3 regions of the Streptomyces sp. NPDC001068 genome follow, and region 3 is predicted to be linked to each of the others. Evidence: riboswitches for the same ligand, from Rfam matches in the RefSeq annotation. Region 3 holds a riboswitch; each other region holds the start of a gene.

Region 1 (10,133 bases), on a different contig from region 3:
GACACAGTCCCGCCGCTCCTGAACGCCACGTCCGTCTGCCACCAGCCACTTTCCGATCGTACGGGCCGGGGCCCGCGCGTCAGGGCCGGGTGACCGAGGAGATGGGCATCATCCCGACCGGGTCGTAGCGGACCGGGGCGCCCGGGTAGGGGGCGTGGATGACCTGTCCGTTGCCGACGTACATCCCCACATGGCTGGCGTCGGAACGGTAGACCACCAGGTCACCGGGTTGCGCCTGGGAGAGCGGGACCTGGTGGCCGGCGTGCCGCTGCTCCTGCGAGGTGCGTGGCAGGTGGATGCCGGCGTGCGCGTACGACCACTGCATCAGGCCCGAGCAGTCGAAGCCGGTGGGACCGCTGGCACCCCACACGTACGGCCTGCCGAGGGCGGCGCGGGCGGCGGCCACCGCGGCGGCGGCGCGGCCGTCGGGGGCGGTGGCGCCGGAGAGGTCGGGCAGGGCGGCGCGGTCGTCGCCCCGGGAGGCGTGCGCGAAGGCGGCACGGTCGGCGGCGGGCAGCGTGGCGAGCAGCCGCCGGGCGGAGGCGAGCTTCCGCTCCACGGTGGCCTTGTGGGAGGCGACCGCCCTGCGGCTGCGCTCCAGCTCGGTGAGTTTGCCGGCGGCCTCGCTGCGCTCCTGGGAGAGCTCGCGCAGCGCTTCCTGGAGTTCCCTGAGCCGGTCGGCCTGGCGGACGTCGATGCGGTCGATCAGGGACGCCCGGTCGAGGTAGTCCTCGGGGTCCTCGGAGAACAGCAGGGCGACGGTGGGGTCGACGCCGCCCGAGCGGTACTGGGCGCCGGCCAGCGAGCCGAGCGCGTCCCGCATGGTGTTGACGCTCTGCTGGCGGCGGGCGATGCGGTCCTGGGCGTCGTTCACCTCGCGGCGCAGCGCGCCGGCCCGTTCACCGGCCTTGTTGTAGGCCTCGGTCGCCTCCTCGGCCTGCTGGTACAGCCGGTCCACCTCGGCGCGGGTGTGCCCGCGCGGTGCCGCGCTCGCGGGTACGGCGCCGAGCGCGGCTGCCGCGGCCGACAGCGCGCAGAGGGCGGCACCGGCGCCCCGGTTGAACCCGGACGGTGCGAGACGGCGGTGAAACCCCACGGTGGTCCTTCTGCCGGCGGACGGATACCGCTCCCTCCGGTGCCGGGGACGGGGATGCCCCGCACCGGAGGAAACGCGGCAGACAGTAGCCGTGCGACCACACCCCGGCCAAAGACCCCGGCGGCCACGCAACGTGACACGCCCCGCCGCTGACGCAGGTCACCGGCGGGGCGTGGAGTCATCCTCGGTTGTCGGGATTCGCCCGTTCGGGCGCCCGCGGGACCCGGGTCCTGGGCCGTACGGGTGTCGCCGTGACCCGCTGGGGTCAGATCCGGACGCCGAACTCGAACGTCATGTCGCCGATCGCCTCGTAGCGCACCGAGGCGCCGGTGTGCGGGGCGTGCAGCACCTGGCCGCCGCCCGCGTAGAGGCCGACGTGGTGGTAGTCGCCGTAGAAGATCACCAGGTCGCCGACCTTGAGGTCGCTCTGGCTGTAGATGCGGGTACCCGCGTTGGCCTGCGCCTCGGAGGTGCGCGGGATGGTGACCCCGGCCTGGGCGTAGGCCCAGGAGGTCAGGCCCGAGCAGTCGAAGGAGGACGGTCCGGAGGCGCCGTAGACGTACGGGGTACCGATCACGGACTGGGCGGCGGAGAACGCGGCGGCGGCGCGGCCGGAGGCGGAGCCGGTGTTGCCGAGGTCCACCCGGGAGGAGGCGCGGCTCGCGGCCTGCGCCTGCTCGGCGTCCAGGGCCGCCTTCTCCTTGGCCGTCAGGGTGTTGAGGATCTTCTGCGCGTCGGCGAGCTTCGACTGGACGGCGCTCTTCTGCTTCGCCAGCTCGGTGCGGGTGGCGGAGAGGTCCTTGAGCTTCTCCGTCGCCTCTGCCCGCTCCTGGGCCAGTTCGCGCTGTTTGTCCTGAATCTTCTTCAGGGCCTCGACCTGCTGGCCGCTCAACTGGTCGAGCGTGGAGGCCTTGTCGAGGTAGTCGTCCGGGTCGGACGAGAGGAAGAGCTGGACCGAAGGGTCTATGCCCCCGGTGCGGTACTGCGCGGTGGCCATCGAACCGAGACCGTCCCGCAGCTTGTTCAGGTCCTCCTGCCCACGAGCCACGTTGTCCTGGATCGTGGATATTTCCTTCTGCAGCTTCTGCTGCTTGTCCTTGGCCCCGTCCAGCTTCTCGGTGGCCTGCTCGGCCTCCTCGTAGAGCTTGTCGACCTTCGCCTTGACCTCGTCCTTGCTCAGCTTCTCGCTGGGCGCCGCGTTGGCGGCGTTGGCACTGAGGACGACAGCAGCGGCGGCTGCGGTGGTCAGTACGGTCACGCGCGCGCGACTCGGCTGCTTGGGTCGACGATGGGACGCCACGGAGACGGGCTCCTTCGTTTGAGTGATCACCCGTGTGGAGGTTCGAGGCCTGACCCTAGTGACCTCCCTGTGATCAGTTCAAACCCAACAGCGAAAAAACTGGTCACGCGACGCACTCTTTGCACATAACTCACGTGCCGTGTTGCTCGATTGACGCTACGTTGCGTGACGGTTCGGTCAATTCGGGCATTGCATATGTCCGTTGAATGTTCAGGACAGTCGCTTCAGAAGCATCGCAGAAGCCACCGGACGGGCACCCGCCTTCGCGACCCCGTCGGCGACCTCGCGGTCGGTCGAGGCGACGATCACCGGACGGCCCGGCGGCTCGGCGCGCACCAGCTGACGGATCACCTCGTCCGCGGTGACACCGGGCTTGGAGAAGAGGACCCTGACCCCGCGGGGCGGGGCTAGCAGCACCGGCGCGGCCAGTTCGGCGCCGTCGAAGACGCAGGTGACCTCGGCGCCGGTCTGCGCCGCGAGCTGGGAGAGCTGGCCGAGCAGCCGCAGCCGCTGCTTCTCCAGCGGCATCTGCGGATAGCCGGTCTTGGTCACGTTGTAGCCGTCGACCACCAGGTGCGCCTGCGGCAGCGCGAGCAGCTGGTCGAGGATGGCCGGGTCGTTCTCGGAGAGCGCGCGCGCCGCGATGTCCTTCGGGGTCATCCGTCCCGGTTCGACCGCGTCCACGGTCTCGGCGGGCCGCACCGACACCGGTGGCAGCGCCAGTTCGCGGCGCAGTCCCTGGGCCGCGTCCAGCACCGTGTCGAGCAGCAGCCGCACCCGCATGTCCTCGACGCTGCGCCCCTCGCGGGCGGCCCGGCGGCTCGCCTCCAGGGCCGCCTCGACCTCGCCGAGCCGGGCCTTGAGGCGCCGGCCCTCGCTCTCGGCGGCGGACACCTGGGCCTGCCCCTCGGCGCGCACCGACTCCATCTCGGCGTGCGTCTTGCGCAGCGCGGCCTCACCGCGCTTGACGTCACTGTGGGCGGCGCGCAGCTTGCGGTGCAGCGATTCCGCTTCCTTCCTCGCCGACTCCAGCTCGGCGCGCAGCCGCTCGGTCTCGGCGCGGGTCTGCGCCCGCGCGCGGTCGAGCTCCTCACGCAGCCGCTCCAGCTCGGCCCGGCTCTCCTCGTCGGCACGCTCGGCGTCGGCCCGCTGGGCCTCCTCGCCGGCCGCCGCCACCAGCTTCACCCAGCCCGTGGGACGCAGTACGTAGGCCGCGGCCGCCACGTCGAGCGGGTCCGCGGCCGGGGGCGGGGAGCCGGAGTCGAGGGCGCCGGTGAGTTCCGGCTGGGCCTCTCTGAGCTTCTCCCCGATCCGCTGCCGGAAGAGGGTGTCCGTCTCCAGCGCGGTCGCCATGGCGTTCCCGGCGAACTTGGCCCGCCGGTTCGCCGCGAATCTGGCGTACTGCCTCAGCTGGGCGGGCAGTTCGGCCACGGTCAGCCCGCCGAAGCCGTCCGACACGATCTGCACGACACGCCGTCGCACGCCGTCGGGCAACGGACGGTCAAGCACCTCGGCGGTGCCGTCGCCCGGCCCCCCGCCTGTGGTCTCCACCATCCGTCACACCCCATCACCTGTACGGGGCCGACTCCCTCTCTCAGGAGTCGGCACCCGGCCTGTCCACCAGTTCCACCTGATCCACCGCGTTGCACCAGCGGCAGCGCACCGACTCGATGGTCTCACTGACCACCTCGCGCTCCTCGACCTTGGGCTCACCGGCCAGGTCGAGGTGCACGTACTCCACGACCTTCGACGAGCGGGTCACGTCGAACCGCGTGAGGTTGCCACAGAGGGTGCAGCGCCACCGCGTCGTGGCGGTCGGCAGGGGAACCGTCATCGTGACTGTTCGCTTCCTTCTAGTGTCCGTGACGCGCCGTCCCGACGCGTGTGGCTCGTTACCCTACGGCCTGGCGAGTACTCGACGCCGCCCTGTTCGCGGCGGCGAGGCGATCTGCACCGGTGCGTCCGGTTACGCCATGCTCTATGTCCATGATCGGCAACTGGAACCCGACGGCGGTGCGGACCCTGCGGAGCCTCAGGGGGACGTCGGCCCCCATGACGTACGCCCTGATCGCCGTGTGCTGCCTGATCTTCCTGCTCGGCCCGGCGTCCGGCTTCAATCACTCCTACGGCACCGGGGACGCCCTGGCGGCCGCCCAGCGCGCGTACTTCCGGCGCTGGGGAGTGGTCCCGGCCGACCTGTTCGACGGACCCGCGCGGGAGGTGCTGACCCCGGCGACGGCACTGTTCATCCACGGCAGCTGGGTGCACCTCCTCGGCAACATGCTCTTCCTCTTCGTCTTCGGGGTGATGACCGAGGAACGGATGGGCCGCGTGGAGTTCACCCTCTTCTACATCGGCTGCGGCTATCTGGCGCTGCTCGGCTACGCGGCGGCCAACAGCACGTCCCAGCAGTCGCTGGTGGGGGCCTCCGGGGCGATCTCGGCGGTCCTCGGAGCGTTCCTGTACCTGTTCCCCAACGCCCGCGTGACCAGTCTCCTGCCGTTCCTGTTCTTCCTGCCGCTCCGCTTCCCGGCCTGGGTGGTGCTCCCGTTCTGGGTGGCCCTGCAGTGGTTCGCCCTGAACCAGGCGCCCGCCGGCCCCGGCGTGGCCTACCTCGCCCACCTGGTCGGCTTCGGCCTCGGCATCGGCTACGCGTGGGTGCGGTACCGCCGTGGGACTAAAGTGAAGGCCGCACCGGCCCCGGCACCCGAGGGAGAGAACCAGCCGTGATCACCGCGATCGTCCTCATCAAGACCAGCGTGGACCGGATCCCCGAGATCGCGGAACAGATCGCCGCGCTGGACAGCGTCAGCGAGGTCTTCTCCGTCACCGGGACGTACGACCTCATCGCCATGGTCCGGGTACGCGACCACGAGGACCTGGCCGAGGTGATCCCGGGCCGGATCAGCAAGATCCCGGGCGTGGAGGGCACGGACACGCACGTCGCGTTCCGCACGTACTCCCAGCACGACCTGGAGGCGGCGTTCGCGATCGGCCTGGACAGCTAGTAAACGCCGCCGACCGCAGCGCCCCCAAGGGGCGCGGGGAACTGCGCGACGAGCCCCCACCGGCCCGCAGGGTGGTCCACCGCGGGTGCATCGTGGCTGAGCACGCAGTTCCCCGCGCCCCTGACGGGGCGCTGATCACACCGCCGGGACGCAGCGGCCGTCCTCCGTGCGGTACGTCCACTTGGCGCCGTCGGCCACCAGCTCCCGTACCGCCGTCACGAACCGCTCCACGTGCTCGTCCGGCGTTCCCGCCCCGAAGCTCACCCTGATCGCGTTCAGGGACTTCTCGCCCGGTGCCGTCTCCGGCGCCCCGCACTCGCCCTGGGTCTCGGGGTCGGTGCCCAGCAGGGTCCGCACCAGCGGGTGGGCGCAGAAGAGGCCGTCGCGGACGCCGATGCCGTACTCCGCGGACAGGGCCGCCGCGAAGTGCGAGCTGTTCCAGCCCTCCACGACGAAGGAGAGCACGCCCACCCGCGGGGCGTCGTCGCCGAAGAGGGAAAGCACCCGGACCTCGGGGACCCCGGCGAGGCCCGCCCGCACCTTCTCGATCAGGTGCCGCTCGCGGGCGACCAGCGTGTCGAAGCCCGCCTCGGTCAGCGCCCTGCAGGCCGCGGCGATCGAGTAGGCGCCGATGACGTTCGGGGAGCCCGCCTCGTGGCGCGCGGCGCTCTCGTGCCACTCCACGGCCACTCCCCCGTCCTCGCGCCGGGTGACCTTGCGGCTGGCGCCGCCGCCCGCGAGGTACGGCTCGGCCGCCCGCAGCCAGTCGGCGCGGCCGGCCAGGACACCGGAGCCGAAGGGGGCGTACAGCTTGTGGCCGGAGAAGGCGATCCAGTCGACGTCCAGGTCGCGGACGCTGACCGGGTGGTGCGGGGCCAGTTGGGCCGCGTCCAGGACGATCCGGGCGCCGTGCGCGTGCGCGGCGGCGGCCAGCTCGCGCACCGGCCACAGTTCGCCGGTGACGTTGGAGGCGCCGGTGACGCAGACCAGGGCCGGGCCGTGGCCCCCTTCGGCGGACTCCGTACGGGCGGCGAGGGCCTTCTCCAGGGTCTCGACGGCCTGGTGCGGGGTGCGCGGGGCGTCGAGGTAGCTGACCCGCGCGCCCTGCCAGGGCAGCAGGCTCGCGTGGTGCTCGGTCTCGAAGACGAAGACCTGGCAGTCGGCGGGGAGCGCGCGGGCCAGGAGGTTCAGGGAGTCGGTCGTCGAGCGGGTGAAGACCAGTTGGTCGTCGGGGCGGCAGTCGAGGAACTCGGCGACGGTACGGCGGGCGTTCTCGAAGAGGTCCGTGGAGAGCTGGGAGAGGTAGCCGGCGCCGCGGTGGACGCTGCCGTAGTAGGGCGCGTACGCCGCCACGTCGTCCCAGACCCGCTGGAGCGCGGGGGCGCTGGCCGCGTAGTCGAGGGCGGCGTAGGTGACCTCGCCGCCGGTGACGAGCGGCACGGTGACATCTCGCCCCAGAACGGGCAGCGGGGCACAAACCGAAGGGGCGGAGGCAACGGTGGAGACGGACATGGCGGAACTCCCGTGAGAGGAAGGAGAAAGGTGAAAAGGGGTGCGCGGAAGGGGGGCTCGACGCCCTAGCGCATTCGGTTGCTCACGGGAGACTCCCTCGGTGACCAGGATCCCTGGACCGTGCTCATCGGGATGAGCGTGAGGGATCCGCGCTTGCCGCAGACCTCGCTGCCTGCGGCCTGGTCTTCACCCGGGGCACCCCGCCACGGACGGAGGGTTGCCGGACAGTCGGCCGGGGCCTCATGACTGTCACTCATGACCTGCGAAGAAACGTAGGGGAAGTGATCGCAGCCCCGCAACTCCTGTCCGGATGACGGGACGCGACCGGGGCAGACGAACAGCCCGGCACCGCCGAGAAGGCCGTGCCGGGCTGAACGCCGTAGCGGTGGAGGGGGTTGCTCCCGCGCGGCCCCCTACCGGTTGGTCGCCGCCGCCCAGCGCTCCAGCACCCGCTTGGCCGCGCCCGAGTCGATCGACTCCGCCGCCCGGTCCATGCCGGCCCGGATCTGCTCGGCCAGCGTCCCGGTGCCCGGGTCGAGGGCCACCAGCGCCGCCGCCGAGTTGAGGACGACCGCGTCCCGCACCGGACCCCGCTCGCCGTCCAGGAGCCTGCGGGCGACCTCCGCGTTGTACGAGGGGTCGCCGCCGCGGAGCGCCTCCACGGGAACCAGGTCGATACCGACGTCACGGGGGTCGAAGGTCGTCTCCGTGACCGTGCCGTCCCGGACGATCCAGACCCGGGACGTCGCGGTGGTCGTCAGTTCGTCGAGGCCGTCGTCGCCGCGGAAGACCAGCGAGGAGTTGCCGCGCTCGGCGAAGACGCCCGCGACGACCGGCGCCATGCGGGGATCCGCGACGCCGACCGCCTGGGCCCGCACCTGTGCGGGGTTGGTCAGCGGGCCGAGGATGTTGAACACCGTGCGGATGCCGAGCTGGCCGCGGGCCGCACCGGCATGGCGCAGCGCCGGGTGGAACTTGACCGCGAAGCAGAAGGTGATGCCGGCCTCCTCGGCTACCTCGGCGACCCGGCGCGGGGTCAGGTCGAGGTTGACGCCGAGCTTCTCCAGCACGTCCGAGGCGCCGGACGCGGAGGACGCGGCCCGGTTGCCGTGCTTGACCACCTTCGCCCCGGTGCCGGCCACCACCAGCGCCGACATCGTGGAGATGTTCACCGTCTTGGCGCCGTCGCCGCCGGTACCGACGATGTCGACCGTGCGGCCCGGCACCTCGATGACGTTGGCGTGCGCGTACATCGTGCGGACCAGGCCGTTGATCTCGTCGACCGTCTCGCCCTTCGCCCGCAGGGCGACGACGAAGCCGGCGATCTGGGCGTCGGTCGCCTGGCCGCGCATGATCTGGTCCATGGCCCAGGCGGTGGCGTCGGCGCTCTGGTCCTGGCCGTACAGCAGCGCGTTCAGCACCCCGGGCCAGGAACGGCCCGCCGCGGTGTCGCCTCCAGCGGGGGTCACAGCGCTCATGGGGCCGCTCCTGATCGTCGTACGGGGGAAAGGGATTCCTCGGGGCCTAGCCTATCCAGCTCCGGGGACGGCGAAGGGCCCCCGTCCGTGTCCCGGACGGGGGCCCTTCGCCGTCGTGTGGCGACGCGGTGGATCAGTGGTGGCCGTGGCCGCTCGTGATCTCCTTGTACTCCTCGACGGTGGGCTTCGGGATCTGGTTGTCCTCGCCGTAGTAGGCACCGCTCAGCTTGGCGCGGAGCTTCTCGGACCCCTTGATCTTGCGCTCGACACCGTTCTCGTCGACCCCCGCGCCGACCTGGGCCGGCTCGTACTGGTGGTGGGCCGTGAGGGTGTGCAGCTGCTCCTGGCTGAGCGGCTCGTGCACCTCGATGAACTCACCGTGCGGCAGCCGCTTGATGATGCCGGTCTCGCGACCGTGCAGCACCTTCTCGCGGTCCCGGCGCTGCAGGCCGAGGCAGATCCGCTTGGTGACGATGAACGCGATGACCGGTCCGGCGAAGAAGAAGATCCGGACGAACCAGGTGACGTCGTTGATCGACAGGTGGAAGTGGGTGGCGATGAGGTCGTTGCCACCACCGACCAGGCCGATCATGTACACGGTCACCCAGGCGACACCGAACCCGGTACGGGTCGGGGCGTTGCGCGGCCGGTCCAGGATGTGGTGCTCGCTCTTGTCGCCGGTGACCCAGGACTCGATGAACGGGTAGACCGCGATGGCCGCGAGGACCAGACCGAACAGGATCAGCGGGATGAAGACGCCCAGGACCAGGGTGTGGCCCCAGAAGTTGATCTCCCAGCCCGGCATGTAGCGGATCAGACCCTCGGCGAAGCCCATGTACCAGTCGGGCTGGGCGCCGGTGGACACCTGGTCCGGACGGTAGGGGCCGATCGCCCACACCGGGTTGATCTGGGTGGTCGCCGCGATGGCCGCGATGACACCGAAGACCAGGAAGAAGAAGCCTCCGGCCTTGGCCATGTAGACCGGCAGCAGCGGCATGCCGACGACGTTCTTCTCGGACTTTCCGGGACCCGCGAACTGCGTGTGCTTGTGGTAGAAGACCAGGATCAGGTGGCCCACCATCAGGCCGAGCATGATGCCCGGCAGCAGCAGGATGTGGATCGAGTAGAACCGCGCCACGAAGTCGTGGCCGGGGAACTCGCCGCCGAAGAGGAAGTACGAGATGTACGTGCCGACGATCGGCATCGACAGGATGGCGCCCTCGGTGAAGCGGACACCGGTGCCGGAGAGCAGGTCGTCCGGCAGCGAGTAACCGGTGAAACCGGTGAACATGCCGAGGACGAACAGCAGGAAGCCGAACAGCCAGTTGATCTCACGCGGCTTGCGGAACGCGCCCGTGAAGAACACGCGCATCATGTGCACGAACATGCCGGCGAGGAAGATCAGCGCGGCCCAGTGGTGGATCTGCCGGATGAGCAGACCACCGCGCACGTCGAAGGAGATGTGCAGGGTCGAGTTGAACGCCTCCGACATCAGCTGTCCCTGGAGCGGGACATAGCTGCCGTGGTACGTCACCTCGTTCATCGACGGGTGGAAGAACAGTGTCAGATAGACACCCGTCAGGATGATGATGATGAAGCTGTACAAGCACACTTCGCCCAACATGAACGACCAGTGGTCGGGGAAGATCTTGCGCATGTTGGACTTCGCGAGGGAGTAGATCCCGAGCCGTCCGTCGGCCCAGTCGGCGACACGCTCGCCGGCCGGTGCCTTCCCGCGC
Region 2 (10,133 bases), on a different contig from region 3:
GAGGCGGTGGCGTTGACGCCGCGCCGGTTGGGGGTGTCGGTGCGTTCCAGGTGCGTGTCCGAGAGATGCAGTATCCGCATGCTCGCGAAGGTACCGGCGCATCCCCCGGCCATCACCGGCCCGAGGCGCCCCGGATGCCCGGCACGGTCCGCGCGCCGTCCCCGACGTACGCGTGCGCCCCCGCTCCGCGGTCGGCCGCCGCCGGGCCGGGGGCGCACGGGGTGGGTCAGCTCAGGGTCTTCAGTGCCTCCGCGTCGTACGACTTCAGGTCCTGGGTACGGCCGCCCAGCACCTTCGCCGCCCACTCCGGGTCCTGGAGGAGGGCGCGGCCGACGGCGACCATGTCGTACTCGTCGCGTTCCAGGCTGTCGAGGAGGTCCTCGATGCCCCGGGTCGGGGAGCCCTCGCCCGCGAAGGCCTTGATGAAGTCGCCGTCCAGGCCGACCGAGCCGACGGTGATGGCCGGCTTCCCGGTCAGCTTCTTGGTCCAGCCCGCCAGGTTGAGGTCGGAGCCGTCGAACTCGGGGAGCCAGTAGCGGCGGGTGGAGGCGTGGAAGACGTCGACACCGGCCGCCGCCAGCGGGCTGAGGATCGCCTCCAGCTCCTCCGGGGTCTCGGCGAGGCGGGCGTCGTAGTTGTCCGACTTCCACTGCGAGTAGCGGAAGATCACCGGGAACTCCGGGGAGACCGACGCGCGCACGGCGGCCACGATCTCCGCCGCGAACCTGGTACGGGCGACCGGGTCGCCGCCGTAGCCGTCGGTACGGCGGTTGGTGCCCGCCCACAGGAACTGGTCGAGGAGGTAGCCGTGGGCGCCGTGCAGCTCGACCCCGTCGAAGCCGATGCGCTCGGCGGCGGCCGCGGCCTCGGCGAACGCGCGGATGACGTCGTCCAGGTCCTCGCGGGTCATCGCCCTGCCCTCGCCCTCGGTGCCGTCCAGGCGGATGCCGGAGGGCCCGACCGCGGGGGCGTCCGCGACCGGCGGCTGGCCCTGCTTGCGGACCATGCCGACGTGCCACAGCTGCGGGACGATGGTGCCGCCGGCCGCGTGCACGCCCTCGGCGACCTTCGCCCAGCCCGCCAGCTGCTCCTCGCCGTGGAACCGCGGGACGCGGGTGCTCTGCCCGGCCGAGTCGTGACCGACGTACGTGCCCTCGGTGACGATCAGGCCGACACCGGCGGCGGCCCGGCGCGCGTAGTACGAGACCACGTCCTCGCCGGGGACGCCGCCCGGGCTGAACTGGCGGGTCATCGGCGCCATCACGATCCGGTTGGGGACCGTGAGCCCGTTCAGGGTGATCGGACGGGACAGGATCTCGGCCGCGCGGGAGGCGGGGGGCTGGGTGACGGTCACGTGGGGGGCTCCTCGTGGGTGGGTCGTGTCGTATACCAGGCGGTATGTGCACACGCATCGAGTGCACACGTGTGCTCAACGGCCCGCTCGGAGGCACGCATTCCCGTCACCGCCGGAAAGCCGTGTGACCCCGGCCACGATCCACCGCGCCGGCCGGACGGCGGACGGCGAAAACGCCCGAGGGCGGTACCCCCTGCGATCAGGGGGTACCGCCCTCGGTCAGGACGAGCGATCGACCAGGGTCGATCAGAAGTCCATGTCACCGCCCGGCATGCCGCCCGGAGCGGCCGCGGCGGCCTTCTCCGGCTTGTCGGCGATGACGGCCTCGGTGGTCAGGAACAGCGCGGCGATGGAGGCGGCGTTCTGCAGCGCGGAACGGGTCACCTTCGCCGGGTCGATGATGCCCTCGGCGATCATGTCGACGTACTCGCCGGTCGCGGCGTTCAGGCCGTGGCCGACCTGGAGGTTGCGGACCTTCTCGACGACGACGCCACCCTCGAGACCACCGTTGACGGCGATCTGCTTGAGCGGGGCCTCCAGGGCGAGCTTCACGGCGTTGGCGCCGGTCGCCTCGTCACCCTCGAGCTCCAGCTTCTCGAACACCTGGGAGGCCTGGAGCAGGGCCACGCCACCACCGGCGACGATGCCCTCCTCGACGGCCGCCTTCGCGTTGCGAACGGCGTCCTCGATGCGGTGCTTGCGCTCCTTGAGCTCGACCTCGGTCGCGGCACCGGCCTTGATGACGGCGACGCCACCGGCGAGCTTGGCCAGGCGCTCCTGGAGCTTCTCGCGGTCGTAGTCCGAGTCGGACTGCTCGATCTCGGCGCGGATCTGGTTGACCCGGCCCTGGACCTGCTCGGTGGAGCCGGCACCGTCGACGATGGTGGTCTCGTCCTTGGTGATGACCACCTTGCGGGCGCGGCCCAGCAGGTCGAGGGTCGTGTTCTCGAGCTTGAGACCGACCTCCTCGGAGATGACCTCGCCGCCGGTGAGGATGGCGATGTCGTTCAGCATCGCCTTGCGGCGGTCGCCGAAGCCCGGGGCCTTGACCGCGACGGACTTGAAGGTGCCGCGGATCTTGTTGACGACCAGGGTCGACAGGGCCTCGCCCTCGACGTCCTCGGCGATGATCAGCAGCGGCTTGCCCGACTGCATGACCTTCTCCAGCAGCGGGAGCAGGTCCTTGACGGAGCCGATCTTCGAGTTGGCGATCAGGATGTACGGGTCGTCGAGGGACGCCTCCATACGCTCCATGTCGGTGGCGAAGTACGCCGAGATGTAGCCCTTGTCGAAGCGCATACCCTCGGTGAGCTCCAGCTCCAGACCGAAGGTCTGGGACTCCTCGACGGTGATGACGCCTTCCTTGCCGACCTTGTCCATGGCCTCGGCGATGAGCTCGCCGATCTGGGTGTCGGCGGCGGAGATGGAGGCCGTGGAGGCGATCTGCTCCTTGGTCTCGACGTCCTTCGCCTGCTCCAGGAGGGCACCGGAGACGGCCTCGACGGCCTTCTCGATACCGCGCTTCAGGGCCATCGGGTTGGCGCCGGCGGCGACGTTGCGCAGGCCTTCCTTGACCAGGGCCTGGGCGAGAACGGTCGCGGTGGTCGTACCGTCACCGGCGACGTCGTCCGTCTTCTTGGCGACTTCCTTGACCAGCTCGGCGCCGATCTTCTCGTACGGGTCCTCCAGCTCGATCTCCTTGGCGATGGAGACACCATCGTTGGTGATCGTGGGGGCGCCCCACTTCTTCTCAAGGACGACGTTGCGGCCCTTGGGGCCGAGGGTGACCTTGACGGCGTCGGCGAGCTGGTTCATACCGCGCTCAAGGCCGCGCCGCGCCTCCTCGTCGAACGCGATGATCTTGGCCATGTGAAGTGGTCCCTCCAGGACTGGGGGTGAGTCTTCGGACCGCGCCCGCGCCCGCGACGGACGGCTCGCCGACCCGTGGGTTCCTTGCCCCACCCGGCCTGCGGGCCTCACCGACCCGGTCCATTTTTGTCACTCTCACCTTCAGAGTGCTAACGCCAATGATTAGCACTCGCCCATGCCGAGTGCAAGCGCCTCCCGGAGACTGGGGCGCGCCCACGCCCGTCGGCGCCCGGCGCGGCGGCCCCACGGCACCCCGTGCCGGGCCGCACCCGCGGCGCCCGGCGCGCCGTTTCGTCCCGGGCATGCCAAAGGGCTCGTAACCCATGACTCCCCATGGGATACGAGCCCTCTGAACAGAGAGAGAAGAACGACGCTGTCAGTCGGCGCGTGCTTCAGCTGGTCGCGAGCCGGACCATGTCCGCCTGCGGCCCCTTCTGGCCCTGCGAGATCTCGAAATCGACCCGCTGGCCTTCCTCCAGGGTGCGGTAGCCGTCCATCTGAATCGCGCTGTAGTGGACGAAAACATCCGCACCACCGTCGACCGCGATGAAGCCGTACCCCTTCTCCGCGTTGAACCACTTGACGGTGCCCTGAGCCATGCCTAACTCCCCTATTACTGGCCCTTGCACAGATCCACACTTCGCGGATCCGGGTCAGACCTCACCCCCCAATGGTTGGGGGCGTGCGCCGGAACGCGTCGACCGCGGCTGAATGTATCTGTCCAACTGCCGTCTGCAACAGGTCAATCGGACGAGAATTCTGGACGGGAAGGGTCCGGAATGTAGTAAGAATTCGGCTGAATTCAGGGCAAGTCGGGCCCCATAAAAGCCGCAAAAGCCGCATACGACCCGCACACTTTGGCTACTTCTTGGCAGGCCGGCGGTGACGAATACAGGGCTCCCGCCCCGGAGATCGGGACCGTGTTCCCCAACTGTACCGCGCTCAACCACACAGAATTGCCCCCTCCGCTTCTCTCACGGAGGGGGCAATCAGATGAACAGTCGGTGATCGGCGTTACCGAAGGTAATGTTCGGTCATCCGATCAGCCTGTCAGCGGGACGGCAGGTCAGCCGCCGGCCACGGCCGGGATGATCGAGACGCCGGCCCCGTGCGGGGTGGCCGTCTCCAGACCCTGCTCGAAGCGCACGTCGTCGTCATTGACGTACACGTTCACGAAGCGGCGCAGTTTGCCGTCGTCGTCGAGAACACGGCCGGCGATGCCGGTGTGGTTCTTCTCCAGGTCGGAGATGACCTCACCGAGAGTCCCGCCTTCGGCGCTGACCTCGGCCCGGCCACCGGTGTAGGTGCGCAGGATGGTGGGGATGCGGACGGTGACGCTCACGTTTGAACCTCCGGTTGGGGGCGACGCCTTTGGTTGTTCACGGCCGACTCAGGCGAGCCCGGCTTCACGGAAGGACTCGAGATTCGGGCGAATGGTCGCCGTGAGCCCGGTCCCCGCCACGGCGTCCAGCGTCTTCAGACCATCACCCGTGTTGAGTACGACGGTCGACTTCGCCGGATCGATCTGCCCGTTCTCGATGAGCTTCCTGGTCACGCCGACGGTCACCCCGCCGGCGGTCTCCGCGAAGATCCCCTCGGTCCGTGCGAGGAGCTTGATCGCGTCGACGACCTGCTCGTCGGTGACGTCCTCCACCGCACCGCCGGTGCGGCGCGCGATGTCCAGGACGTAGGGACCGTCGGCCGGGTTGCCGATGGCCAGGGACTTGGCGATGGTGTTCGGCTTCTGCGGCCGCACCACGTCGTGGCCCGCCTTGTAGGCCACCGACACCGGCGAGCACCCCTCGGCCTGGGCACCGAAGATCTTGTACGGCCTGTCCTCGACCAGCCCGAGCCTGATCAGCTCCTGGAGCCCCTTGTCGATCTTCGTGAGCTGGGAGCCGGAGGCGATCGGGATGACGAGCTGGTCCGGGATCCGCCAGCCGAGCTGCTCGCAGATCTCGTACGCCAGGGTCTTGGACCCCTCCGCGTAGTACGGCCGCAGGTTGACGTTGACGAAGCCCCAGCCCTCGCCCGCCGAGTCACCGATCAGCTCGGAGCAGAAACGGTTCACGTCGTCGTAGTTGCCCTCGATGCCGACGAGTTCCCCGCCGTAGATCGCGGCCATGACGATCTTGCCCTGCTCAAGGTCGTGCGGGATGAACACGCAGGAGCGGAAGCCGGCCCGGGCGGCGGCGGCACCGACCGCGCCGGCCAGGTTGCCGGTGGAGGAGCAGGAGAGCGTGGTGTAGCCGAAGGCGCGGGCGGCCTCGACCGCCTGGGCGACGACCCGGTCCTTGAAGGAGTGCGTCGGGTTGCCGGAGTCGTCCTTGACGTACAGGCCGCCGGTGACGCCCAGTTCCTTCGCCAGGTTGTCGGCCTGGACGAGCTTGGTCCAGCCCGGGTTGATGTTCGGCTTGGTCGCCACGTCCGCGGGGACGGGCAGCAGCGGCGCGTAGCGCCAGATGTTCGCGGGTCCCGCCTCGATCCGCTTCCGCAGTTCCTCGGTGTCGTAGGCCGAGAAGTCGTAGGCGATCTCCAGCGGGCCGAAACACTCCTCGCAGGCGAAGACCGGGCCGAGCGGCACGCGGTGGCCGCACTCGCGGCAGCTCAGGGCCTCGGCGGGACCGAGGTCGACGGAGGCGGAACCGGAAGCGGCGGTGGAGTCGGTGGTGGGTGCAACAGTCTGCGCAGCCATGAGAGGCGAGGCCCTTTCTCCTCATCTTCCTCACGACGCATCTCGCCGTGAGACGGATTTGGCACCTTCCCTAGCCGGGAGCCTCGCGAGTGATCGACAGTGTTCGGCGATCCACGAGTAACCGACTGGAGGGTTGCCGGGGCTTCATCGGGCCGTATCCCTCTGCCCCTCTGGATGAGCGGTATGTAGTTGTCAACGCCGGGTGACCCCAGGACATGCGATGGTCATCGGCGTTGTTCAAGACTGTAACCGAAGGCCAGGACAGTTGAGAGAGTCGTCCGAACCGCGAGATGGATCACACCTCGCAGTGTGATCGTGACAGTGAGGAGCCGCTGACTGTGCTGGAAGAAGTCGAGCGCTGGCTGGCCACCCGCTCCTGGTCCGTGAACGACCGCCCGCTGCACCGGATACTCGCCGCCAAGCAGCGCACCGGTCAGTCCGTCTCCGTCGTGCTGCCCGCCCTCAACGAGGAGGAGACCGTCGGCGACATCGTCGCGATCATCCGCCACGACCTGATGCGGCAGACACCGCTCGTCGACGAGATCGTGGTCGTCGACTCCGGTTCCACCGACCGGACGGCGACCGTGGCCGCGGCGGCCGGCGCCCGGGTCGTGCACCGCGACACGATCCTGCCGCGCATCCCCGCCGTGCCCGGCAAGGGCGAGGTGCTCTGGCGCTCCCTCCTCGTCACCACCGGGGACATCGTCTGCTTCGTCGACGCCGACCTGCGGGAGTTCTCCTCCGACTTCGTCACCGGAATCGTCGGCCCGCTGCTGACCGACCCGGGCGTGGACCTGGTCAAGGCGATGTACGACCGCCCGCTCGCCGGTTCGGCCGGTCAGGGCGGCCGGGTCACCGAGCTGATGGCCCGTCCGCTGCTGAACATGCACTGGCCGCAGCTGGCCGGGTTCGTCCAGCCGCTCGGCGGCGAGTACGCGGCCCGCCGCTCCCTCCTCGAACAGCTCCCCTTCCCGGTCGGCTACGGCGTGGAGCTCGGCATGCTGGTCGACGCCCTGCACCTGGTCGGCCTGGACGCTCTCGCCCAGGTCGACGTGGGCGTCCGCAAGCACCGCCACCAGGACGGCCAGGCCCTCGGCCGGATGTCCGCCGCGATCTACCGCACCGCCCAGCTGCGGCTGGCCCGCGGCCACCTGATCCGGCCCGCCCTGACCCAGTTCGAACGGGGTGAGGACGGCTTCGAACCGCGCACCTACTCCGTGGACACCGAGGAACGGCCGCCGATGGTGGAGATCACCGAGTACGCCGAGCGCCGGGTGGCCTGAGCGTGGCGTGACTTCGTCGTACGGCCGTATACGGCGGCGCGTCGGGCGCGGCCGTACGTTTGAGCGTTTCCGGGCCGGGCTAGGTTGAGGCGTATGGCTTCCCCCATGGCTTCCACCGACGGTGCCGAGGTGCTGGTCGCGTCCAATCGCGGCCCGGTCTCGTACGACGTCCGCGACGACGGAGCGCTGCACGCCCGGCGTGGCGGCGGCGGGCTGGTCTCCGGTCTGTCGGCGATCGGGCCGGACGCGAACGCGGTGTGGGTGTGCGCGGCGCTGAGCGACGGGGACCGGGAGGCCGTCCGGCGCGCCGAGGGCGGCCGGCTGCCCGCCGGCGACACCGGCGGCCAGCAGGTCCGGATGCTCGACATCGCCCAGGACGTGTTCTCGGACGCGTACAACGGCATCGCGAACTCGGTGCTCTGGTTCGTCCACCACATGCTGTACCAGACCCCGCTGGAGCCGGTCTTCGACGCGGAGTTCCGGCGGCAGTGGGCCTCCTACCAGGCCTACAACCAGGCGTTCGCCGAGGCGCTGGCCCAGGAGGCGGGCCAGGGCGCGGTGGTCGTCATCCAGGACTACCACCTGGCGCTGGCCCCGCGGATGCTGCGCCGGCTGCGGCCGGATCTGCGGATCGGCCATTTCTCCCACACCCCGTGGGCGCCGCCGGACTACTTCCGGCTGCTCCCCGACGACATCGCGGCCGAGCTGCTCAGCGGGATCCTCGGCGCGGATCACGCGGCGTTCCTGACCCGGCGCTGGGCGGACGCGTTCGTGGCCTGCTGTCACGCGGTGCTGGGCCCGGGGATCCCGGCGTCCGGGGAGACCCGGATCGGGGTGCACGGGCTGGGGGCCGACGCGGAGTTCCTGCGGAAACGGTCGCACGAGCCGGACGTGGACGAGCGGATGCGGGCGCTGCGCGAGGAGATCGGGGAGGGCCGCCGGACGATCGTCCGGGTGGACCGAACCGAGCTGTCGAAGAACATCGTGCGGGGACTGCTGGCGTACCGGCAGCTGCTCGACGACCACCCCGAGTGGCGGGAGCGGGTGGTGCATGTCGCGTTCGCCTACCCGTCGCGGCAGGACCTCGCCGTGTACCGGGACTACACGGCCGAGGTGCAGCGGGTCGCCGACGAGATCAACTCGGCGTACGGGACGGCTGGTTGGACGCCGGTGGTGCTGCATGTGAAGGACGACTTCGCGAGGTCGCTGGCGGCGTACCGGCTGGCCGACGTGGCGCTGGTCAACCCGATCCGGGACGGCATGAACCTGGTCGCCAAGGAGATCCCGGTGGTCTCGGACGAGGGGTGCGTGCTGGTGCTCTCGCGGGAGGCGGGGGCGTACGAGGAGCTGGGCGAGGACGCGGTGGTGGTGAACCCCTACGACATCGGAGGGACGGCCGGTGCCCTGCAGGAGGCTTTGACCATGGGGGTGGAGGAGCGGGCGGAGCGGTGCGAGCGGTTGGCCGCGGGGGCTACCGCGTTGCCGCCTGCGGCTTGGTTTCTCGAGCAGTTGAGGGCGTTGGGGGGGTAGCGCCGGTGCGTGGTCGGGTGCGGGTGGGTGGGGGCTTGTCGCGCAGTTCGTCCCCCAGCCTTCGGCCGGGGGTGCCCCCAGCGCCCCTTACGGGGCGCGTTCCGTACGGGGTGCGTTCCCTACGGAGCGCTCTGCTCGGCCAGGTTTTTCAGTAGCCGTACGACTTCTTCCGGGCCGTCGACCACAAGGTCGGCTCGGTCGGCGAGTTCCGTGACCTCCTCGCTGCCGCTGCACACCAGCAGGCCCGGGACGCCTTCCTCGCGGAGTTTCTCCACGGCCGCGAAGGCCGGGATGTCGCCCAGGTCGTCGCCCGCGTAGAGGATCGCGCCCGCGCCGATCTCCCGGGCGAACTCCCGCAGCGCCACGCCCTTGTCCATGCCCGGGGGACGGAGTTCCAGGACCAGGCGGCCCGGTTCGACGATCAGGGCGTGGCGGGTGGCCAGGTCGGTCAGCGGGGCGCGGAGGGACTCGAAGGCGGCCTGCGGGTCGTCGGCCCGGCGGGTGTGGACGGCCACGGCGTGGCCCTTGTCCTCGGTCCAGGTGCCCCGTGCCCCCGCCGCGTCGACGACGGCGGGGAGTTCGGCGCGGACGGCGGCGATGCCGGGGTGCGCGGGCGGGGCGGTGAGTTCGCCGGTGGCCGCGTCCCAGCGTTCGGCGCCGTAGTGGCCGAGGACGACGAGGTGTTCCAGGCCGGGCACGTCGGCGAAGCCGCCGTTGCGGACGGCGATCTCGGTGGGGCGGCCGGTGATCACGGCGACGGCCGCGACCTTGGGCGCGAGGGCGGCCAGGGCCGGTACGGCGTCGGGGTGGGCCCGCGCCTGCTCCGGGTCGGCGACGATCGGCGCGAGCGTCCCGTCGAAGTCGAGCCCGACGAGCGCGGAGCGCGGCTGCGACAGGAGTGCGGCGAGACCGTCGCGACCGGCGGCGGTGCGAGGCGTCGGAAGGGGTTCCGGGAGGTGGGTGCCCATACAGCCGACAGTATCCGAGCGCCCCTAAGGGGCGCTGGGGGCACCCCCGGCCGAAGGCTGGGGGAGGAACCGCGCGACAAGCCCCCACCGACCCGCACGTACCCCCTGGCGCACCCCCCTCACCGCTCCGACCGCCGCGCATCCCGCACCCGTCGCAGCCGATTGACGGTCACCGGGTCGTGGGCCAGTGCCCGCTGGTCGTCGAGGAGGGCGTTGAGGAGCTGGTAGTAGCGCACCGGCGCCAGGTCCAGTTCCTCGCGGATCGCCCGCTCCTTCGCGCCGGGGCTCGGAAAGCCCCGGCGTTCCAGGGCGAGGATCGCCTGCTCGCGTGCGCCCAGTTCTTGCCGGTCCATGCCGAGAACGGTAACGCTCAGCCCGACTTCGTACGGCTGTCCGCCGCCGCGGCCTCGGCCTGGAGCCGGGTGAGGACACCG
Region 3 (10,133 bases):
CGTCCACACGGCCCGGCCCGCCTCGTCGACGTACTCCTGGGTGCTCCGCAGGTCCGGATCGGCGATCGGGTCGGTGAAGAACACCGCCTGGAAGGTCGCCTCCCAGGCCTCGCCGCACCGCCCGCAGGCGAACGCGAAGGTCTCGGGCACGGCGCCGGGTACGGGCCCGGGACCCGGGGGCTCGCTCATCGCATCCGGCTCCTGTCACTCGGCCTGCGTCTCCAGCGGACAACCCCTGCCGTCCGGCGGCAAGCCGGGTCCGGGTGTCCCGGGCGTGGACGCCCCCTTGACGGCACACGGCGGCGGATCGACACTCCAGACGGGAATCCTAGTGAAAAGGTAGGGAACGATGGGTCCGCTGCGCACGGCCACCGGCAGACAGCGCCGAGAGAGCCGTACGCCCTGCCCACTCCCGCTGCTCACCTCCCGGCTGCACATCGACCTGCAGCGCGTGTGCAGCGCCATCGGCCGCACCGGCCGGGCCCCCGCGGCCGGGCGCGTCGGCCGGCCGTAACCGACCGACCCGCCCACCGTCCGCACCCTGCCGAGCACTGCCCGCCGCCCGCCCCCGCCGCCCGCCGAGCACCGCCCGTCGGCAGCGTCGCCGGCCGCACCGCCCGGGTGGGCGGGCGCCCGCCCGCCGAGCCCCCGCCCACCCGGACACCCGCCCACGATCGCCTCCGCCGCGCGGACGTCCGCGCGCCCGTACCCCGGGGAGACGCATGTCCATCACTCCGCTCGCCGCCCTCCCGTCCGCCCCCACCGGCCCCGCATTCCGCGGGCGCATCGGCCGGGACGCGCGCAGCGGGCACTACGCCGTGCCCGGCCGCTACCGGCTCCACCTCTCCACCGCCTGCCCCGACGGCCTCCGCATCGCCGTCGGCCACAGCCTCCTCGCACTCGGCGGCTGTTGTCCGGTCACCCACCTGCCCGCCGTCCCCGACTGTCCCGACGGCGGGCACACGGCGCTGCGCCGGCTGTACGAGGCGAGCGCCCACCACTACTCGGGACCGGCCCTCGCGCCGGTGCTCAGCGACGACTGGTCCGGCCGGATCGTCTCCACCCACGGCGGGGACATCCTGCGCGACCTCGACCGGCACTTCGGCGACGGAGCCGTCCGGCTGTACCCGCGCGGCGCGGAGCCCGGGATCGAGGAGGTCGAGCGGCTGTGCGCCGAGGGTGTCGAGCGGGCGGCCCAGCACGCCGGCCGTCCGGGCGGCGACCCGCGCGCGCTGGAGGTGCTGCTCGCCACCCTGGACGGGCTGGAGCACCGGCTGACCGGGACCCGGTACCTGGTCGGCGGGGAACTCACCGCGGCGGACGTCGAGTTGTGGGTCACTCTCGTGCAACTCGACACCGTGCACCGCTGCCACCTGGACGCCGGCGCCGTGCACGCGGTCGCGGACCACCCGGCGCTGTGGGCCTACGCCCGCCGCCTGGCCGCCCACCCGGCCTTCGGCACGCATCTCGACCTCGACGGCATCGCCCGCCGCCACCACGGCTGTTGCCAAGGGCTCGAAGCCGCCGGCGCGGCCGTCCAGATCCTGGACTGGGCCCGTCATGCGGCGGACGTCCCGGGAGTTCCGCGCAGGTGAGAGCGGCCCGAGGCGTTTCGCCAGTCGGACAGGCGTTGACATCCGATCGGGCAACTGCCTAACTTGCCGCACAGAACGGTCAAGAGCGTCAGCGTCAAGCCCTGGCTCGCTGACCGGCAACCCTCGCACCGCGGTGGGGTGCCCCAGGTGACGACCGGACCGGATGACGATGTTCGGTAAGCGCGAGGCCCCAGGGCCACCGACTGACGGGTGACGGACATGTACGCAGCGACCGGCACGGCCACGCGCCGCGCGCGGGGCTGCGTACAGCCGTATCCGAGCCCGCTCGTCGCCGACCGCGCCGTCGATCTGCTCCGCGTCAACAGCGCCCTGTGTAGCGCGTGTACCGCACCGGGCCGGGCCCGCTGTCGGGTCTGACCGGCCTTCCGCCCGGTTCCCGCAGCCCCGCGCCTCAGCGTTCCCGACGAAGACACCGGCCCTCCGGTGTGATGCCGTCCGCCCAGCCCCCGCGTCCCGCGCGCCACCGCGCACCCCGCCGTGCCCGAACCCGGCACGGTGCCGGGTGCCCGCCCGCAGGACCGGAGGTGACCGATCCCGCCGGAGCCCGCCATGAGTGAACCCCCAGGCGTCACGCTCGCCCCCGAGGCGCCTTCCCGAACAGACAGAGCATCAGATCGACGCACCGCACAGCGTGTTCTGCCGCTGCGCAGACCCGGACGGTGGATCCTCACCGCCGCCGTCCTCGTCCTGGTCGCCCAGTTCGTCCACGGGCTGGTGACCAACCCCTTCTACCAGTGGGACCGCTGGAGCTACTGGTTCCTGCGGCCGACCATCCTCGACGGTCTGGTGATCACCCTCGAAGTCACGGCCTACAGCGCGGTGCTGGGCCTCCTCGGCGGCATCCTGCTCGCGCTGGCCCGGCTCTCCGGGAGCCCGGTGCTGCGCGCGGTCAGCTGGACCTACGTCTGGGCGCTGCGCTCGATCCCGCTCATCGTCGTCCTGCTCTTCCTCTACAACTTCTCCGCCCTGTACCAGAGGTTGAGCATCGGCGTGCCCTTCGGACCGGCGTTCTTCTCCTTCGACGAGTCCAGGCTCGCCACCGACATGGCCGTCGCGGTGATCGGACTCAGCCTCAACGAGGCCGCCTACGCGGCCGAAGTGGTCCGCGGCGGCATCCTCTCCGTCGACCAGGGCCAGCACGAGGCGGCCGCCGCCCTCGGGCTGCCCAGGTCCTACCAGTTCCGCAGGATCGTGTTCCCGCAGGCCCTGAGATCGATCGTCCCGAACTACGTCAACCAGCTCATCGGCCTGGTCAAGAGCACCTCGCTGGTCTTCTACGTGTCGCTGCTCGACCTCTTCGGCTCCGCGCAGAGCATGGGTTCGACCTACCCCGGCGACATCGTGCCGCTGCTCCTGGTGGTGACCGTCTGGTACCTGATCCTCACCAGCGTCGTCTCCGTCGTCCAGTTCTACGTCGAGCGGCACTACGCCCGGGGCGCCACCCGCTCCCTGCCGCCGACGCCCCTGGGGAAACTGCGGGCCGGGCTCGCCGACCTGCGTGCCCGCGTCCGCCGGGAGGCCGCCGTATGAGCGCCGCCGACACCCTGGAGACGGCCCCCGCCGCACTGGAGATCCACAACGTCCACAAGTGGTACGGCACCCAGCAGGTCCTCGACGGCGTCGACCTGACCGTCCGCCCCGGCGAGGTCACCGTCATCCTCGGCCCCTCCGGCTCCGGCAAGTCCACCCTGCTCAGGGTCGTCAACCACCTGGAGAGGCCCGAGATCGGCCACGTCAGCGTCAACGGCGAGCTGATCGGGGTGAGGCGGCAGGGCGACCGCCTGAAGGAACTGAGCGAGCGCGCCATCCTCGCCCAGCGCGGCCGGATCGGCTTCGTCTTCCAGAACTTCAACCTCTTCCCGCACCTGACCGTGCTGGACAACGTGGCCGCCGCTCCGGTCGCCACCGGAAGGCTGACGAAACCCGAGGCCCAGGCCCTGGCCAAGGAACTCCTCGAACGCGTCGGCCTCGGCGAACGCGTCGGCGCCTACCCCCGGCAGCTGTCCGGCGGCCAGCAGCAGCGGGTCGCCATCGCCCGCGCCCTCGCGCTGCGCCCCGGCGTCATCCTCTTCGACGAGCCCACCTCCGCCCTGGACCCCGAACTCGTCGGCGAGGTCCTCGCCGTCATCAGGGACCTCGCCGACAGCGGGACCACGCTCGTCATCGTCACCCACGAGATCGGCTTCGCCCGCGAGATCGCCGACCGGGTCGTCTTCATCGACGGCGGAAGGATCGTCGAACAGGGGCCGCCGTCCGAGGTCCTGGACCGTCCGCGGCACGAACGCACCCGTGACTTCCTGCGCAAGGTCCTCTGAACCGCATCAGTGCCCACACCTCGTCTCTCCCTTTCACCTCCCTCCCTCCTCTCTCGTCCCTCTCGAGTCCCTCTCGAGTCCCTCTCGAGTCCCTCTCGAGTCCCTCTCTCGCCCGAACACGAAGGACAGCCATGCCCACGCTCCCCTCCCGACGCAGTCTGACCAGAGGCATCACCGCGGCCACCGCCGTCGCCACCCTCGCCACCGGGCTCGCCGCCTGCGGGGGCGACAGCGACGCGGTCACCGCCGCCGCCGAGAGCGGCCAGGTCGTCATCGGCCAGGTGTCCAACGGCGCCGCGACCCGGACCGCCGTCAAGGTCTCCGAGGTGAAGTCCATCAGCGCCGAACTGCCCGCCTCGCTCAGGAAGAGCGGCAAGCTCGTCATCGGCGAGGGCGCCCTGCCCGCCGGATTCCCGCCGCTGGCCTACGTCGGCGGCGACCAGAGGACGCTCACCGGTTCCGAACCCGACCTCGGCCGTCTGGTCGCCGCGGTGTTCGGCCTCGAACCCGAGATCAGGAACTTCACCTGGGAGAACATGTTCGTCGGAATCGACAGCGGCAAGGTCGACGTGGCGCTGTCGAACATCACCGACACCGAGGAGCGCAAGAAGAAGTACGAGTTCGCCTCCTACCGGCAGGACAACCTCGCCTTCACCGTGCCGCGGAAGAGCACCTGGAACTTCGACGGCGACTACCGCAACCTCGCGGGCCGGACGGTCTCCGTCAGCGCCGGGACCAACCAGGAGAAGATCCTCCTGGAGTGGAAGGCGAAGCTCGCCAGGGAGGGCAAGAAGGTCACCGTCAAGTACTTCCAGGACAGCAACAGCGTCTACCTGGCCCTCTCCAGCGGCAAGATCGACGCCTATCTCGGCCCCAACCCCGGCATCGCCTACCACAACAGGCAGACCGCCGGCACCCCGAGCGCCACGCGCACCGCCGGTACCTACTCCGGTGCCGGCGCCGGGCTCCAGGGCCTGATCGCGGCCACCGCCAAGAAGGGCAGCGGCCTCGCCAAGCCGCTCGTCGACGCCATCAACCACCTCATCGAGAACGGCCAGTACGCCGAGTGGCTCAAGGCCTACAACCTCTCCGACGAGGCCGTCGCCAAGTCCGAGGTCAACCCGCCCGGACTCCCGGTCGACAACTCCTGATCCGGCGTCGGGACTCCGATCCCCGTCGACCGTCAGGAACTCCGCCGCGACCCCGAGGAAGGACCCTTCGCCGTGATCCGCCGGACCGTACTCCACCACCGCACCGGCGCCGCCGCCCGCCCGGCGCCGGCCGCCGCGCGCCCCGGGAACAACCACGGCGGCCCGTCTGTTGGTGGCTGGGTACGGGTGTACGCGGAGCAGACCGGGAGGTGCGGGACGTGACACGTGTCCTCAGCCCCAGCCGCCGTGCCGTCCTGTACTCCCGGCCGCACATCGACCTGGCGCGCGTGGCCGGCGCGCTCTGTTGTTCCTGACCTGTCGTCCCCGCCGCGCCCCTTCTCCGCCCCGGCGCGCCCTCGTACGGACCCCTCAGGAAGGCACCCCTGTGTCCTCGTCTCCCGCTTCCCCCCTGCACCTCGCGATCGCCCTGGACGGAACAGGCTGGCACCCCGCGTCCTGGCGCGAGCCCGCCGCCCGCCCCCACGAGCTGTTCACCGCCGGCTACTGGGCCGACCTGGTGGCCGAGGCCGAGCGCGGCCTCCTCGACTTCGTCACCATCGAGGACGGCCTCGGCCTGCAGTCCTCCCGGTACGGCGAGCTCGACGGCCGCACCGACCAGGTCCGCGGCCGTCTCGACGCGGTGCTGATCGCGTCGAGGATCGCGCCGCTGTCCCACCGCATCGGCCTGGTGCCGACGGTGATCGCCACCCACACCGAGCCGTTCCACATCTCCAAGGCGATCGCCACCCTGGACTACGTCAGCGCCGGCCGGGCGGGGCTGCGGGTGCAGATCTCCGCCCGGCCGCACGAGGCGGACCACTTCGGCCGTCGCGGCTTCCCGCCCGTCGACCTCGCGCAACTGCGCTCCCCGGCCGGACAGGCGCGGCTCGCCGAGCACTTCGAGGAGGCCGCCGACTACGTGGAGGCCGTGCGCAGGCTCTGGGACAGCTGGGAGGACGACGCCGAGATCCGGGACGTCGCCACCGGCCGCTTCGTCGACCGCGACAAGCTGCACCACATCGACTTCGAGGGCCGCCACTTCAGCGTCAAGGGCCCCTCCATCACCCCGCGCCCGCCGCAGGGGCAGCCGCTCGTCACCGCCCTCGGCCACCAGGCCGTCCCCTACCGGCTGATCGCCCGGCAGGCCGACGTCGGTCACGTCACCCCGCGGGACGCCGCCGACGCCCGGGCGATCGTCGCCGAGATCCGCGCCGGCCAGGAAGCCGCCGGCCGGACCGGCGACACCGTGCACGTCTTCGGCGACCTGGAGGTCTACCTGGACGACGACCGGGCCGCGGCCGTGGCCCGCAAGGACCGCCTCGACACCCTCGACGGCGGCGAACACACCAGCGACGCGGCCGAATTCACCGGCACCGCGTCCGAACTCGCCGACCTCCTGGCGGAGTTCGCGGCCGAGGGCCTCACCGGATTCCGGCTGCGGCCCGCCGTGCTCTGCCACGACCTGCCGCGCATCACCCGGGACCTGGTCCCCGAACTCCAGCGTCGCGGCCTCTTCCGCACCGCCTACGAGGCCGACACCCTGCGCGGCCTGCTCGGGCTCGCCCGCCCCGCCAACCGCTACGCCGCTGCCACCGCCTGAGCCGGAAGGACCGCCCCCGACATGAGCAAGCCGCCGAAGCAGATCCACCTGGCCGCGCACTTCCCCGGCGTCAACAACACCACCGTGTGGAGCGACCCGGCCGCCGGCAGCCACATCGAGTTCAGCTCCTTCACACATTTCGCGAAGACCGCCGAACGCGCCAGGTTCGACTTCCTGTTCCTCGCCGAAGGCCTGAGGCTGCGCGAACAGGGCGGCGAGATATACGACCTGGACGTGGTCGGCCGCCCCGACACCTTCACCGTGCTGGCCGCGCTGGCCGCCGTCACCGACCGCCTCGGCCTGACCGGCACCATCAACTCCACCTTCAATGAGCCCTACGAGGTGGCCCGCCAGTTCGCCAGCCTCGACCACCTCTCCGCCGGCCGGGCCGCCTGGAACGTGGTCACGTCCTGGGACGCCTTCACCGGCGAGAACTTCCGGCGCGGCGGCTTCCTGCCCCAGGACCAGCGCTACGCGCGCGCCAAGGAGTTCCTCGCCACGGCCAACGAACTCCTCGACTCCTGGCACGGCGACGAGATCCTCGCCGACCAGGCCGCCGGCACCTTCCTGAGCGATGCGGGGGCCGGGTCCTTCGTGCACCGGGGCGCGCAGTTCGACATCCACGGCCAGTTCAACGTGCCGCGCTCCCCGCAGGGCCGCCCGGTGATCTTCCAGGCCGGAGAGTCCGAGGAGGGACGGGAGTTCGCGGCCGCCGGCGCCGACGCGATCTTCAGCCGGTACGCCACCCGCGACGCGGGCCAGGCCTTCTACACGGACGTCAAGTCCCGCCTCGCCAAGTACGGCCGCCGCCCCGAGGAACTGCTGATCCTGCCCGCCGCCAGCTTCGTCCTCGGTGACACCGACGCGGAGGCCGAGGAGACCGCCCACCAGGTGCGCCGCCTGCAGGTCAGCGGCGCGACCGCCCTCAAGCACCTGGAGTTCGTGTGGAACCGGGACCTGTCGTCGTACGACCCGGAGGGACCGCTGCCCGACGTGGACCCGGTGGTGAGCGAGGAGCACATCTCCCGGGGGCGTGCCCAGGTGCGGATGTACCGCGACCCGGTCGCTGTCGCCCGTGAGTGGCGGGAGCTCGCCGAGGCCAACAAGTGGTCCATCCGCGACCTCGTGATCAACACGGGCAACCGGCAGACCTTCGTCGGCTCCCCGGCCACCGTCGCCCGCACCATCGACGAGTTCGTGCAGGCGGACGTCGCCGACGGCTTCATCCTGGTCCCGCACATCACGCCCGGCGGCCTCGACACCTTCGCCGACACGGTCGTCCCGCTCCTCCAGGAACGCGGCGTCTTCCGCACCGAGTACGAGGGCACCACCCTCCGCGACCACCTCGGCCTCGCCCATCCGGACCGGCCCCGCCGGGAGCGCGCGGCGTCCTGAGCGGCCACGGGCGGGGTCGCGGCACGTTTCCCTCCCCCGAAGGCTACGTGCCGCGACCGCCTCCCCCCGGCGCCGGACCCTGAGTCCGGCCTCCGCGTCGCGGTCGTGTGCCGGTGTCACCAGCACATGACCGCTGTCTCCCCCGACCCCCACGTGGAATGGAGACGGACGCGGACGAAGTAGCGCCGGCCCCTGACGAGCCGGACGCCGATCCCGGTGTTGTGCGGGGTGCCCCCGTCGTCGTGGCCGGCGAGGTAGCGCGGTTCCCCGTCGCGCTCCTCGAAGACCACGACGACGGAGTCGCTCTCCCCGAAGGTGCCCACCCGGTACACGCGGGTCTCCGGGGGCTCCACGGCGAAGTCCGCCTGCTCGCCGGGACCGAGGCCGAGCGGCGCGGACCGGAACGGGACCAGCGCGGCCGGGGCGTCGGCGGGCGGGTACCAGCGGAGCACGAACTCCTTGTCGGCCGGGGACAGCGAACCCGGCGGGTACAGACCGTTGTGGTACTGCTCCGGCTCCAGGATCAGCCCGGGGCCGACGGGGAACTGCATCACCGACTGCGGATCCCACACGGGGCCGTTCGCCTCGGCCGGGTCCAGCTTGCGCAGGATGTTGACGTCCGTCCGGTCCCGGCTCCAGTGGTTCGGCGGTCCGGCGAGAGTGCCGTAGACCGCCTCGTCGTCCCAGTGGACCCCGGCGAACGGGCTCTGGTGCTCGTGCCGCATCCCGAGCGCGTGCCCGATCTCGTGCAGAGCCGTCCAGCGGCCGCCCGGTTCGGCCAGGTCCCAGCCCAGGTTCATGGTGCGCTCGCCCGCGCCCACCGCGAGCGCGTCCCGGCCGACCGCCGACCACGAGCCGTCGCCGCGCTGGAAGCCGATCCGCAGTTCGGCCTCGCACCGGTCGGACACCTCGGTGAACGTCACCCCGATGCCGAGGTCCTGCCACTCCCGGAAACACTCGCGCACCACGTCCCGCTGCTCCTTGGCACCGGCCCAGGACACCCGGCGGGTCTCCCCGGTCCCGGGCACGGGGATCACCGAGGCGTCGGAGTCGGCGTCGAAGAAGTAGTAGTGCAGAACGGTCCCGTTGACCCACATCCGCCGCCCGCGGAGCAGCGCGCCGAGCCGCTCGGCGGCCAGCCCCGGGGCGAACACCGGGACCGGCTGCCGCGGCAGCGAGCAGTAGCGTCGGGTCATGCGCCCAGACTGCCGTTCGCCCCGCCCGGCGACCTGAGTCGGGAGCTACTCAAGTCCCCCTGTATCAGGGGTGAGTAACGGGACTCATACCTGTGTGACGAGTTACGAACAGGACGCGCGGACCCTCCGGCCGCCCTGGCCCTTCACCGGCCGGGTGGACGAACTGGAGCTGGTCAGGCGGTCTTTGGGCATCGGCCGCCAGGGTGTCGTGGTGACCGGGCCGGCCGGCGGCGGCAAGACCCGGCTGATCACGGAGGCCGTGCGCGGTGCCGAGCGCGTGTGGGTGACCGGCACCCCGGAGACCTCGACGCTCCCGTTCGCGGCGTTCGCGCACCTGCTCCCCGGCCGTCTCTCGCTGCCCGGCGCGGTCCAGCACCTGGGCGGCGTGCGCCTCCTGGTCGTCGACGACGCTCATCTCCTCGACGAGGCCTCGGCCGCCCTCGTCCACCAGCTCGCCGTGCACGGCCGTACCCGCATGGTGGTGGCCGCCACCGACCCCGCCCCACTGCCCGGCGCGGTCTCCCGACTGTGGACCGGGGAACTGCTCACCCGCCTCGCCCTGGAGGCGCTGCCGTACGACGAGACGGCCGAACTCCTCGTCGCCGAGGGGCTGGAGCCGCTCACGGTGCGGCGGCTGCACCAGGTGTCCGGCGGTGATCTGCGGTTGCTGCGGGACCTGCTCGGCGCGCTGCGCGAGTCCGGCGCGCTGCACCGGGTGCCGGACACCGGCGAGGGCGCCTGGTACGGCCCGCTGCCGCTCACCGCGACCGTGCGGGACCGGATCGCGCCGCTCCTGGACCGGCCCGACCCCGAGGAGCGGGACACGCTGGAACGGCTGGCCTTCGCGGAGCCGTTGCCGC

The links. A riboswitch is a leader RNA that binds a small molecule or an ion and turns the genes downstream of it on or off. The one in region 3 is predicted to bind S-adenosylmethionine.
Region 1: it holds a riboswitch for S-adenosylmethionine, as region 3 does, so the genes downstream of both, ACFY3I_RS13130 (aminotransferase class V-fold PLP-dependent enzyme) here and ACFY3I_RS00760 (amino acid ABC transporter permease) in region 3, are expected to answer to the same signal.
Region 2: it holds a riboswitch for S-adenosylmethionine, as region 3 does, so the genes downstream of both, thrC (threonine synthase) here and ACFY3I_RS00760 (amino acid ABC transporter permease) in region 3, are expected to answer to the same signal.

The regions. Positions count from the first base shown of each region.
Region 1 is NZ_JBIAYD010000004.1:190,326-200,458, reverse strand. Features, by position in the region: gene ACFY3I_RS13165 (hypothetical protein) at 1-49, opposite strand, end outside; gene ACFY3I_RS13160 (NlpC/P60 family protein) at 80-1,096, opposite strand; gene ACFY3I_RS13155 (NlpC/P60 family protein) at 1,362-2,396, opposite strand; gene ACFY3I_RS13150 (NYN domain-containing protein) at 2,607-3,950, opposite strand; gene ACFY3I_RS13145 (hypothetical protein) at 3,991-4,230, opposite strand; gene ACFY3I_RS13140 (rhomboid family intramembrane serine protease) at 4,383-5,126, shown strand; gene ACFY3I_RS13135 (Lrp/AsnC ligand binding domain-containing protein) at 5,123-5,404, shown strand; gene ACFY3I_RS13130 (aminotransferase class V-fold PLP-dependent enzyme) at 5,540-6,916, opposite strand; SAM riboswitch class IV at 7,061-7,177, opposite strand; gene trpD (anthranilate phosphoribosyltransferase) at 7,330-8,394, opposite strand; gene ACFY3I_RS13120 (cytochrome bc complex cytochrome b subunit) at 8,528-10,133, opposite strand, start outside.
Region 2 is NZ_JBIAYD010000012.1:276,571-286,703, forward strand. Features, by position in the region: gene ACFY3I_RS32240 (metallophosphoesterase family protein) at 1-80, opposite strand, end outside; gene ACFY3I_RS32245 (NADH:flavin oxidoreductase) at 227-1,354, opposite strand; gene groL (chaperonin GroEL) at 1,601-3,223, opposite strand; gene ACFY3I_RS32255 (cold-shock protein) at 3,616-3,822, opposite strand; gene ACFY3I_RS32260 (MoaD/ThiS family protein) at 4,290-4,565, opposite strand; gene thrC (threonine synthase) at 4,614-5,918, opposite strand; SAM riboswitch class I at 5,937-6,099, opposite strand; gene ACFY3I_RS32270 (glucosyl-3-phosphoglycerate synthase) at 6,257-7,201, shown strand; gene ACFY3I_RS32275 (trehalose-6-phosphate synthase) at 7,307-8,731, shown strand; gene otsB (trehalose-phosphatase) at 8,851-9,699, opposite strand; gene ACFY3I_RS32285 (DUF3263 domain-containing protein) at 9,819-10,052, opposite strand; gene ACFY3I_RS32290 (extracellular solute-binding protein) at 10,070-10,133, opposite strand, start outside.
Region 3 is NZ_JBIAYD010000001.1:161,787-171,919, reverse strand. Features, by position in the region: gene ACFY3I_RS00775 (hypothetical protein) at 1-189, opposite strand, end outside; gene ACFY3I_RS00770 (putative leader peptide) at 350-514, shown strand; gene ACFY3I_RS00765 (glutathione S-transferase C-terminal domain-containing protein) at 723-1,595, shown strand; SAM riboswitch class IV at 1,673-1,784, shown strand; gene ACFY3I_RS00760 (amino acid ABC transporter permease) at 2,166-3,146, shown strand; gene ACFY3I_RS00755 (amino acid ABC transporter ATP-binding protein) at 3,143-3,931, shown strand; gene ACFY3I_RS00750 (transporter substrate-binding domain-containing protein) at 4,063-5,082, shown strand; gene ACFY3I_RS00745 (putative leader peptide) at 4,998-5,396, shown strand; gene ACFY3I_RS00740 (LLM class flavin-dependent oxidoreductase) at 5,468-6,682, shown strand; gene ACFY3I_RS00735 (NtaA/DmoA family FMN-dependent monooxygenase) at 6,704-8,077, shown strand; gene ACFY3I_RS00730 (M12 family metallopeptidase) at 8,194-9,273, opposite strand; gene ACFY3I_RS00725 (LuxR C-terminal-related transcriptional regulator) at 9,368-10,133, shown strand, end outside.